3 regions of the Ruminococcus sp. AF17-22AC genome follow, and region 2 is predicted to be linked to each of the others. Evidence: predicted binding sites of a transcription regulator. Region 2 holds the regulator's gene; each other region holds the start of a gene.

Region 1 (3,288 bases), on a different contig from region 2:
GGACCGATACCGGGAACACGAAGTAAGGTGGCATAAGAGGCCGTTTCTACTTCTACTGGAAAATGTTCCAGATGGCGCAACGCCCAGTCACACTTTGGATCCAGCAGTTCATTAAAGTTTGGCTGAGACTCAGATAACAGTTCCGTTGCCTGAAAACCATAGAAACGAAGAAGCCAGTCTGCCTGATACAGGCGATGCTCACGCAGAAGTGGTGGAGGTGTTCCGAGCTGAGGCAGGTTGGTATCGTCATTTAGTGGAATATAAGCGGAGTAAAAAACTCGTTTCAGATCGAATCCCTGATATAATGCCTGTGTCGTTTGCAGCAGGGTATAGTCACTCTCTCCGGTAGCGCCGATGATCATCTGGGTGCTTTGCCCTGCCGGCGCGAAGCTGCGCCTCAGATCTGACATGTCGAGAGGAGCCAGCTGGCAGGCATTTTCCCAGGTCAGAGCATGTTTGCAGAGTTTGTTTTCACCTGGAAAGGAAGAGGTTTTTTGAAGATGCTTTTCTGAGTGAAAACTGCCATGGAGTCGTGCATCTGTATTTTGCGCATTAAGTTTTTCTTTGAATTTATTCTTGGAATTATCCGAAAAGATACTATGGTTTAAAAACTGATTTCCACGGCTTCGTTCCATGTATGTGGACTTTCCGATCGCCATCCGGTGAGATGCAATCGTACTCTGTACTTTCCCCATAGGATTTAAGATGTTCTGCATGGTTTTATTTGGTGCCAGTGAACGCAGAGCATCCTCAGTAGGAAGTTCCAGATTTACACTGATACGGTCGGCCAGATAACCGGCTGCGGCAAGCAGCTCATCTGATGCGCCGGGAATTGTTTTTACGTGGATATAGCCATTAAAATGGTATTTCGTACGGAGCAGAAGCAATGTCTCGCACATTTTTTCCATAGTATAGGTAGGATTGCGCAGGACACCGGAACTCAGGAACAGTCCTTCGATATAATTTCTTTTGTAAAATTCAATTGTCAGTTCACAAATTTCCTGAGGCGTAAAAGTGGCGCGCTTTACATCATTGCCGGATCTGTTGATACAATATTTGCAATCATAGGCACAATGATTTGTCATCAGGATCTTGAGAAGGGAGATACATCTTCCGTCTGCAGCAAAACTATGACAGATGCCGCATGCTTCTGCATTGCCGAGCTCTCCTTTCTTTCCCCGGCGGCTGGAACCGCTTGAAGTACATGCAACATCATATTTTGCTGCGTCTGCAAGAATCTGTAGTTTCTCCTGTGTGGTGTAGTTTTCATTTACAATTGAGGTGGTCATATTTGTATTATACAAACATCTGTTCGAAAATACAAGAGAAAATAGAACAAATGTTTGCGAAACCATATAATCTTATTACAAAATATCCTGTATAGTCAGTTTTATGGATTAATAATAAAGCGTTCCACACGATCCATTGTAGTTTTCAGGATGGAAAGATCGGTCTGCACATCGCCGGTTTCCAGAGAATGGTTGGCATTTTTGGTAAGGAAAAGAGGAACTTCTTTTTGTGTTGCGAGTGCCTGAACAGAATCTGTTTCGGCCCACGGATCAGCAGTGCCGTGAAAGGCAATACTTCCCTGGAGTGGAAATGAAAAAGTTTCTGCCAGTGGAGTAAACAGGATACTTTTTACCTTTAAATTGTGTCTGAAAGCATAGGCAGAAGATATGGCTGTGCCAATGCTTTTGGAAATAAAAAGAATACTGCCATAGGAACTCCAGTCAATGCCGTGCAGAAGCTGTTCTGTCTGTTCCGAGGCAAGTTCAAATGCCTGTTTCATTTTGGCAGAATCGCCCCTGATGTTTTCAGGGAGCGTGCCATAAGACACGGTCTGAATCTGATAGCCGTGTTTTTTTGCAAGACGGGTTGTGTAATAAAGAAGTGGTTTGTCAGCAGTATATCCGATGCCGGGAAAAATAACAGCCAGTTTTGGCGCATTTTTGTCTGCTCCGGCAGTGTATGCGGAAGCTTTGTCATAGAGCATCTGCTCATGAAGTTTTTCCTGAAGATCCTTTAAAGTGGTGGAAGTCATACAGAGATCTGACGGAAGGTAATCATAATCTGTGATGACACCGTTTTCTTCCGCAGAATAAACAATGTGTGAAGCACCCATGAGCTCCATATCTTCTTCAATATCTGAAAGTAATTCTTCGTATGTTTTCATTTTGATCAAATCCTTTTTATAATGTAGGGGTAAAAAACAAGATAATTATGGCATGTTTTAGCGGAGCTGGCAAGAAAATCCGTTGTTGCTCATAATAGCAATTGTGGGATTCGTCATTACAAAAGTATAAGTCAGGACAAGAGAGTGTGCATAACGATATTGCCCGTTTACTCTTGTGATGGTATCATAAAATATAAATAATAAATATTTTCAGAGGAGAACTCAGATGGCAATATCACAGGATGAGACATTAAAAGGAAATGAAAAAATAGAAGAAGCAATTCTGGGATTACAAAAAGAAACTTCGCAGGAAATGCTGGCGCATGTACTTACGGTTATCCGCCGGAGAATGAACGAAAACGGACAGGTGATCGTTGCTGTGGAGATGAATCCCGGAAATACTCAGATGGCAGTAAAAAGTGTCCAGACTGAAGATGGAAAATGTTGGTGGTATGCGTTTACCAGTTTTGATGAGGAGATGAAAGGCCCGGAATCGGTAAAATCCACTTTTTTGACGGATATAGGGAAATTGTTTGATGCAGCAATGACTGTTCCGGAAATCGAGGGTGTGATTCTGAATCCGTGGAATCGTACGATCATGCTTGATAAGCAGCTGATCCGAATCATCAAACCAGAAAACAAGTAAGAATTAAGAAAATCGATATTAAGTCCCTGTTCAATCTGGAAGTGCATATTCCGGCACCGGGTGAAGAAATATGGGAGATTTTATAGATGCAATAGAGGATAACCAGGAGTATAATAAAGGCATAATCAGATTTAACGCAAAGGAGAAGAGCGTGTATGAAAAAGAAACCTATTACCGTATCATCCATCCTGAGCATATTTCTATTTTTGGCAATAGCATTTCTGATCATAGGATGTTGGAGTATCACCGGTAAAGGCCGACTTCGAACAAAAGATACAATTGAACCGCTGCTATGCCAACGGCAGTGAAATCAACATTGAATCCTATGTTCAGGGAAGCCAGTATGATTATGTACAGATTTATCGTGCGGACGGAGCCCCGTCGCAGGGAAGTACCTTTGTACTTTTAGATCAGATGCTTATCTCAACCAATTACTGGTATTCGGATTCTTATGGAGGAAAGTACTGGT
Region 2 (3,288 bases):
TGGTTTATGCCCGCTGGCAATCCGCCTCATAAACGTAACCGCGCCGGCCGTGCAACCGATGAGCAGAGAGTTGCCATGGTAGAGCGGGCGATTACCGGAAATCCCCATTTTGAGCTTTCTCTGATTGAGATGCATGACCATGGTTTATCTTACACGTATCACACACTTGAGAATCTCAGAAAGCAGAACCCTGATACCGATTACTACTTTATCATCGGTGCAGATTCCCTATACAGTTTCACCACCTGGATGAAGCCCGAGAGAATCTGTGCTGCATGTACGATCGTAGTTGCCACGAGAGACCATACACCCGTAAAAGAGCTGTCTGAAGAAATGGAACGTCTGACACAGCTTTATCATGGTCATTTTGTACGGCTGGACACCATGAATATTGATATTTCCAGTCAGCTGCTGCGCCAATGGCATCAGGAGGGCAAAAGCCTTCGTTATTATGTACCAGACGCAGTTGCCGACTATATCAATGAACACCATATTTATCATATTACGGAAGGAGCATCCGAAACGAATGGCTGATTACGATTTTATAAAAATGCAGAAAAAACTTTCCAAATATCTCGATGAAGATCGTTTTGAGCATACGCTCGGTGTTATGTTTACCTGTGCCTCGCTGGCAATGGTCCACGGATATGACCTCAAAGATGCCCAGGCTGCAGGGCTGCTCCATGACAGCGCAAAATGCATTCCAAATAAAAAGAAACTAAAAATGTGTGCAGAACACAATATCCCGGTTACTCCATTTGAAAAGGAACATCCTTTTCTTCTTCATGCCAAACTCGGAGCTTATATTGCACGTGCAAAATACGGAATCACTGATGAAGAAATTCTTTCTTCCATCACATTCCATACTACCGGTAAGCCAGAGATGAGTACCCTCGAAAAGATTGTTTATATTGCAGATTATATTGAACCGGCGAGAAATAAAGCACCGAACCTGACTGAAGTCCGTAAGCTTGCTTTCGAGGATCTGAATGAATGTATGTATGCAATTCTCCGGGATACCCTGACTTATCTTGACAAAAATCCGGATGATGTCGATTCTGCAACAAAAGATGCATTCGCCTATTATGACACCTTACATAAGGAACGGCAGGAGAGCAGATAACATCTGATTTTCTGTCTGACCGGAAAGGATGAGATAACTATGAATAAAGAACAGGAAATGGTACGTATCGCCTGCAAGGCGATCGATGACAAAAAAGCAATTGATATCAAAGTAATCGACATTCACGAAGTATCTGTAATTGCTGATTATTTCATTATCGCAAGCGGAAACAACCTGAATCAGGTACAGGCAATCGTCGATAATGTAGAAGAACAGCTCGGAAGAGCCGGTTATGAGCCCAAACAGGTAGAAGGAACCCGTGGTTCCAACTGGATCCTGATGGATTACGGCGATGTGATCATCCATGTTTTCGATGAAGAAAACCGCCTTTTCTATGATCTGGAACGAATCTGGAGAGATGGAAAAGAACTGGATAGTGCTGATTTTTTAAAATAAGTTTACAATAATAAAATTATGTAAATCAAATCAACAAAAAAGACATGCCCGCAGAGTCATACAAAGACTTACGGACATGTCTTTTGATTTTTCATATGCAAATTTCAGCAGTATGATCTGCTGATTACTGATAAAGGCGGAACACACCAAATACCTTTCCAAGTATCTGAATATCACCATGTACCAGAATCGGATCCATAGAATCATTTTCCGGCTGAAGACGATAATAGCCATCCTCTTTATAAAAAGTCTTCACTGTAGCAGAATCTTCTACCAGCGCTACGACAATATCTCCGTTAGATGCCGAAGCCTGCTGCTTTACCAGCACCTGATCACCATCAAAGATTCCTGCATTTACCATACTTTCTCCCTTAACTTTCAGCATGAAGCTCTGTGCATTCGGCATGTATTCTGCCGGCACCGGGAAATAACCTTCGATATTCTCTACTGCCAGAATCGGCTGGCCGGCCGCAACCGTACCTACAAGCGGCACATTGACAACCTCTCTGCGTACTAAATTAAAATTATCATCGATGATCTCGATTGCTCTGGGCTTTGTGGCATCTCTGCGGATATATCCATTCTTTTCCAGTGCTTCCAGATGTGAATGAACTGAAGAAGTGGATTTCAGATTAACCGCCTCACAGATCTCACGTACTGCCGGTGGAAATCCACGGTTCAGAATTTCGTTTTTTATATAATCAAGAATTTCCTGCTGTTTTTTACTGATTCGACCGTATGACATAGGTTCACCTCCAAGAAATATGAACATTATTTTTTAAAAAAAGTATAACATACCCTTTCAGAAATAGCAAACAGATATTCGGAAAATATGTTCGTTTTCCATATATATTTGTTTTCTGCCTTAATTATTTTGCCTTTTTCTTGTCAGATACCCCACAAAATGTTACAATACTTGTATTGTCTTTTTATATGATTTTTAATGAGAATTAGAAAATAAAGGAGGCATTTTTTTGCCTGTTAATAATAAACAAAACGGATCCGGTTCCGGCATCCTCAAAAAACTTAAAAACTTATTCGGCATGAATATCGGAACCATGCTGTTTGGCGTATTGTTTATTTATATGCTGTTCAGTATGATTCTTTATCTGACTTCCTCAAACATCGAATCCTATCTGGTAATTGCAGGACCACTTTCCCGAAACGAAACGTATACCGGTCTTGCTATACGTGAGGAGACCGTTCACAAAGCGGAGACCGGCGGTTATGTTAATTATTATGCCCGTGAAGGTTCCAAGATCAATGCAAACGGTGTAGTATACGGCATCAGCAGTTCCAAAAAAACAGAAGGCACGACAGAATTAAGTAATGAAGAACTTTCCAGCATCCGAAGCCAGCTCCAGAGCTTTTCAAAAGGCTTCAATGCCAGCAAATTTAACACTACCTACAGTTTTAAGTACAATCTGGAAGGCAGCATTCTTCAGTATGCCGGTGTTACCGGAGGAACTTCTTCATCAGATTCTTCCGATTCCACATCCAGTGTGGTTTCTTATGGTAATCAGACCTTAAGTAAAGCAGAGCAGGACGGCATCGTTCTTTACTCTATGGACGGATATGAGAACAAGTCTGTATCCTCACTGAGCACTGAAGATTTCGACCAGAATGCGTACCATGAAACAGACTTAAAGACGCAGAATTCAGTGTCAGCCGGTGACAGCTTGTATACACTGATCTCTAATGAAAACTGGAGTCTTATGATTCCGCTCAGTGCCAAACAGGCCGCAAAACTTGCCGACCGCAGTACTGTG
Region 3 (3,288 bases), on a different contig from region 2:
TCGGAATTTATTGCTCTGATCGCAGATAAAATACGTCTGGAATACAAAAATCACTCTTTCAATTAGAAGTGTTTTAGGGTATAATAAACATAAAAATCCGGCATAGACCGAGAAAGTCAGATAATTTTCTGACAGCGGGAATCAAGGAGGGGTATTTACAGATGAAAAGAATCTTATTTGCAACATCAGAAGCAGTACCATTTATCAAGACAGGAGGTCTTGCAGACGTAGCAGGTGCACTTCCGAAATGTTTCGATAAACGTTATTTCGATGTACGCGTGATTTTGCCGAAATATGCCTGTATGAAGCAGGAATGGAAAGACAAAATGGAATATATCACCCACTTCTATATGGATCTGGGATATAAGAATTGTTATGTTGGAATTCTTCATATGGAATATGACGGAATCCAGTTTTACTTTATTGATAACGAATATTATTTCAGCGGTCCGAAACCGTATGACAGTGCACCATGGGATCTTGAGAAGTTTGCTTTCTTCTCAAAAGCAGTTCTCTCCGTGCTCCCGGTGATCGGATTCCGCCCGGATGTGATCCACTGCCACGACTGGCAGACAGGTCTTGTTCCGGTATATCTGCATGATTCTTTCCAGCAGAATGAATTTTTCTGGGGAATCAAGACGGTTATGACGATCCACAATCTGAAATTCCAGGGCGTATGGGATGTCAAGACCGTACAGGGTATCACAGGTCTTTCTGATTACTATTTTGCCCCGGATAAGCTGGAAGCATACAAAGATGCAAACTTCCTCAAAGGTGGAATTGTATTTGCAGATGCAGTAACAACAGTAAGTAATACTTATGCCGAAGAGATCAAGACACCGTTCTACGGAGAGAGACTGGACGGACTTCTCTGTGCGCGTGCCCATGACCTTCGCGGTATCGTCAACGGAATCGATTATGATGTATTCAATCCGGAGACAGATAAATACATTACACAGAATTATAATGCAAAGACCTTCCGCAAGGAAAAAGTCAAAAACAAGCTTCAGCTTCAGCGTGACCTCGGGCTGAACGAAGATCCGAACGCAATGCTGATCGGTATCGTTTCCCGTCTGACAGACCAGAAAGGCTTTGACCTGATCGCATATATCATGGATGAACTGTGTCAGGATGCTGTTCAGATCGTCGTACTCGGTACCGGCGAAGAACGCTACGAAAATATGTTCCGCCACTTTGACTGGAAATATCATGGAAAGGTATCTGCTCAGATCTATTATGATGAGCCGATGTCCCACAGAATTTATGCAGCGTCAGATGCATTCCTGATGCCATCATTGTTTGAACCATGCGGTTTAAGTCAGCTGATGAGTCTCCGTTACGGTACCTTACCAATCGTGCGTGAGACAGGCGGCCTGAAGGATACGGTAGAGCCATACAACCAGTACGAGGGAACCGGTACAGGATTCAGCTTTACAAACTACAATGCACATGAGATGCTTGCAACTGTCCGCAATGCCGAAAAGGTATTTTATGACAACAAACGCGAATGGAATAAAATGGTTGACCGTGCAATGGCAGCAGACTTCTCATGGAGTCATTCCGCACAGCAGTATGAAGAAATGTACAACTGGCTGATCGGGGACAAATAAATAATACAGATATCAGGAGGTATCGGGGAAACCCGGTACCTCTTTTGCCATTTCAGGGAGAAAAATGTCAAAAAGTTTTGCTTGACTTTACAGGAGATTTATAATAGCATATAAGAAGAAAACACGAACATAGGTTTGGTATTACACATAAATAAAAATCAAAATAAAATTAAGGAGAATCCTGAAATGATGAACGAAGAGAAACAGAAGGCGCTGGAAGCAGCCCTTGGACATATTGAGAAGCAGTACGGTAAAGGATCCGTTATGAAGCTTGGAGATTCCAGCTCTAATATGGTGGTAGAGGCAGTTCCGACCGGATCTCTCGGACTTGACATTGCTCTTGGTGTGGGCGGTGTACCGAAGGGGAGAATCGTCGAGATCTACGGACCGGAGTCCAGTGGTAAGACGACTGTTGCCTTACATATGGTTGCAGAGGTACAGAAGCGTGGCGGAATCGCTGGATTTATTGATGCAGAGCATGCACTTGATCCGGTCTATGCGAAGAATATCGGTGTTGACATCGATAACCTCTATATTTCACAGCCGGATAACGGTGAGCAGGCACTTGAAATCACCGAGACGATGGTACGTTCCGGTGCAGTTGACATCGTAATTGTAGACTCTGTTGCAGCACTGGTTCCGAAGGCAGAGATCGAGGGGGATATGGGAGACAGTCATGTAGGTCTTCATGCACGTCTGATGTCTCAGGCACTTCGTAAACTTACTGCAGCAATAAGCCGTTCGAACTGTGTGGTAATCTTTATCAATCAGCTCCGTGAAAAGGTTGGTGTTATGTTTGGCAACCCGGAGACAACGACTGGTGGACGTGCTTTGAAGTTCTATGCTTCCGTACGTCTTGATGTCAGAAGGACAGAGACCCTGAAGCAAGGCGGCGAGATGGTCGGTAACCATGTAAAGGTTAAAGTTGTTAAGAATAAAGTTGCTCCGCCGTTTAAGCAGGCAGAGTTCGATATCATGTTCGGTACCGGTATCTCCAGAGAGGGTGAGATCCTTGATCTTGCAGCAGAATGCAATGTAGTGAATAAGAGCGGTGCATGGTACTCTTACAATGGAGAGCGTATCGGTCAGGGACGTGAGAACGTCAAGATCTTTCTGAAAGATCATCCGGAGATCTGCGAAGAAATCGAGAAGAAAGTAAGAATCCAGTACCATCTGCTTCCGGGCGAAGAACCGGAGAACGCAGAACAGAACGGAGAAGAGCAGGAATAATTAAATGACAGATATGGAACAGCAGAGAAAGGCCCGTAAGAAGGCACTGCGTCTTCTGGAACATATGGATCGTACGGAGAAGGGATTGACGGATCGCCTTCTCCGTGCCGGTTTTTCAGAAGAACTTGCAGAGGATGCCGTCTCTTATGTAAAGGATTATGGTTATATCAATGACCGGAGATACGCACTGAATTATATCATGTACAGGATTCACGATAAGAGCCGTCAGAAGATATTTCAGGAGCTTTCCGGGAAGGGAATCGACCGTCAGACGATACAGGATGCATGGGAGGAAGCAGAGGAGCTTGAGACACCGGATGAAAGGGCACTTCTCCGCCAGATGGTCGGGAAAAAGTACGAGCCCGGAGCAGAGCTTGATGAGCGTGAGATGCGCCGTCTTTACGGATATCTGGCACGGCGTGGATTCCGTTCCGGAGACATTTTTTCG

Evidence for each region. The regulator LexA, encoded in region 2, represses DNA repair genes until DNA is damaged. The targets are predictions, from matches to a motif close to CNAACANNTGTTNG.
Region 1: the regulator LexA is predicted to act here: its motif matches at 1,333-1,346, upstream of DWW86_RS14775 (putative DNA modification/repair radical SAM protein).
Region 3: the regulator LexA is predicted to act here: its motif matches at 1,735-1,748, upstream of recA (recombinase RecA).

Annotation. Positions count from the first base shown of each region.
Region 1 is NZ_QRXT01000013.1:41,259-44,546, forward strand. Features, by position in the region: gene DWW86_RS14775 (putative DNA modification/repair radical SAM protein) at 1-1,289, opposite strand, end outside; gene DWW86_RS14780 (alpha/beta hydrolase) at 1,391-2,173, opposite strand; gene DWW86_RS14785 (SseB family protein) at 2,400-2,819, shown strand; gene DWW86_RS14790 (transglutaminase-like domain-containing protein) at 3,099-3,288, shown strand, end outside.
Region 2 is NZ_QRXT01000001.1:378,461-381,748, forward strand. Features, by position in the region: gene nadD (nicotinate-nucleotide adenylyltransferase) at 1-534, shown strand, start outside; gene yqeK (bis(5'-nucleosyl)-tetraphosphatase (symmetrical) YqeK) at 527-1,123, shown strand; gene rsfS (ribosome silencing factor) at 1,163-1,519, shown strand; gene lexA (transcriptional repressor LexA) at 1,644-2,264, opposite strand; gene DWW86_RS02000 (biotin/lipoyl attachment domain-containing protein) at 2,494-3,288, shown strand, end outside.
Region 3 is NZ_QRXT01000002.1:194,904-198,191, forward strand. Features, by position in the region: gene spo0A (sporulation transcription factor Spo0A) at 1-66, shown strand, start outside; gene glgA (glycogen synthase GlgA) at 162-1,610, shown strand; gene recA (recombinase RecA) at 1,797-2,840, shown strand; gene DWW86_RS04180 (regulatory protein RecX) at 2,845-3,288, shown strand, end outside.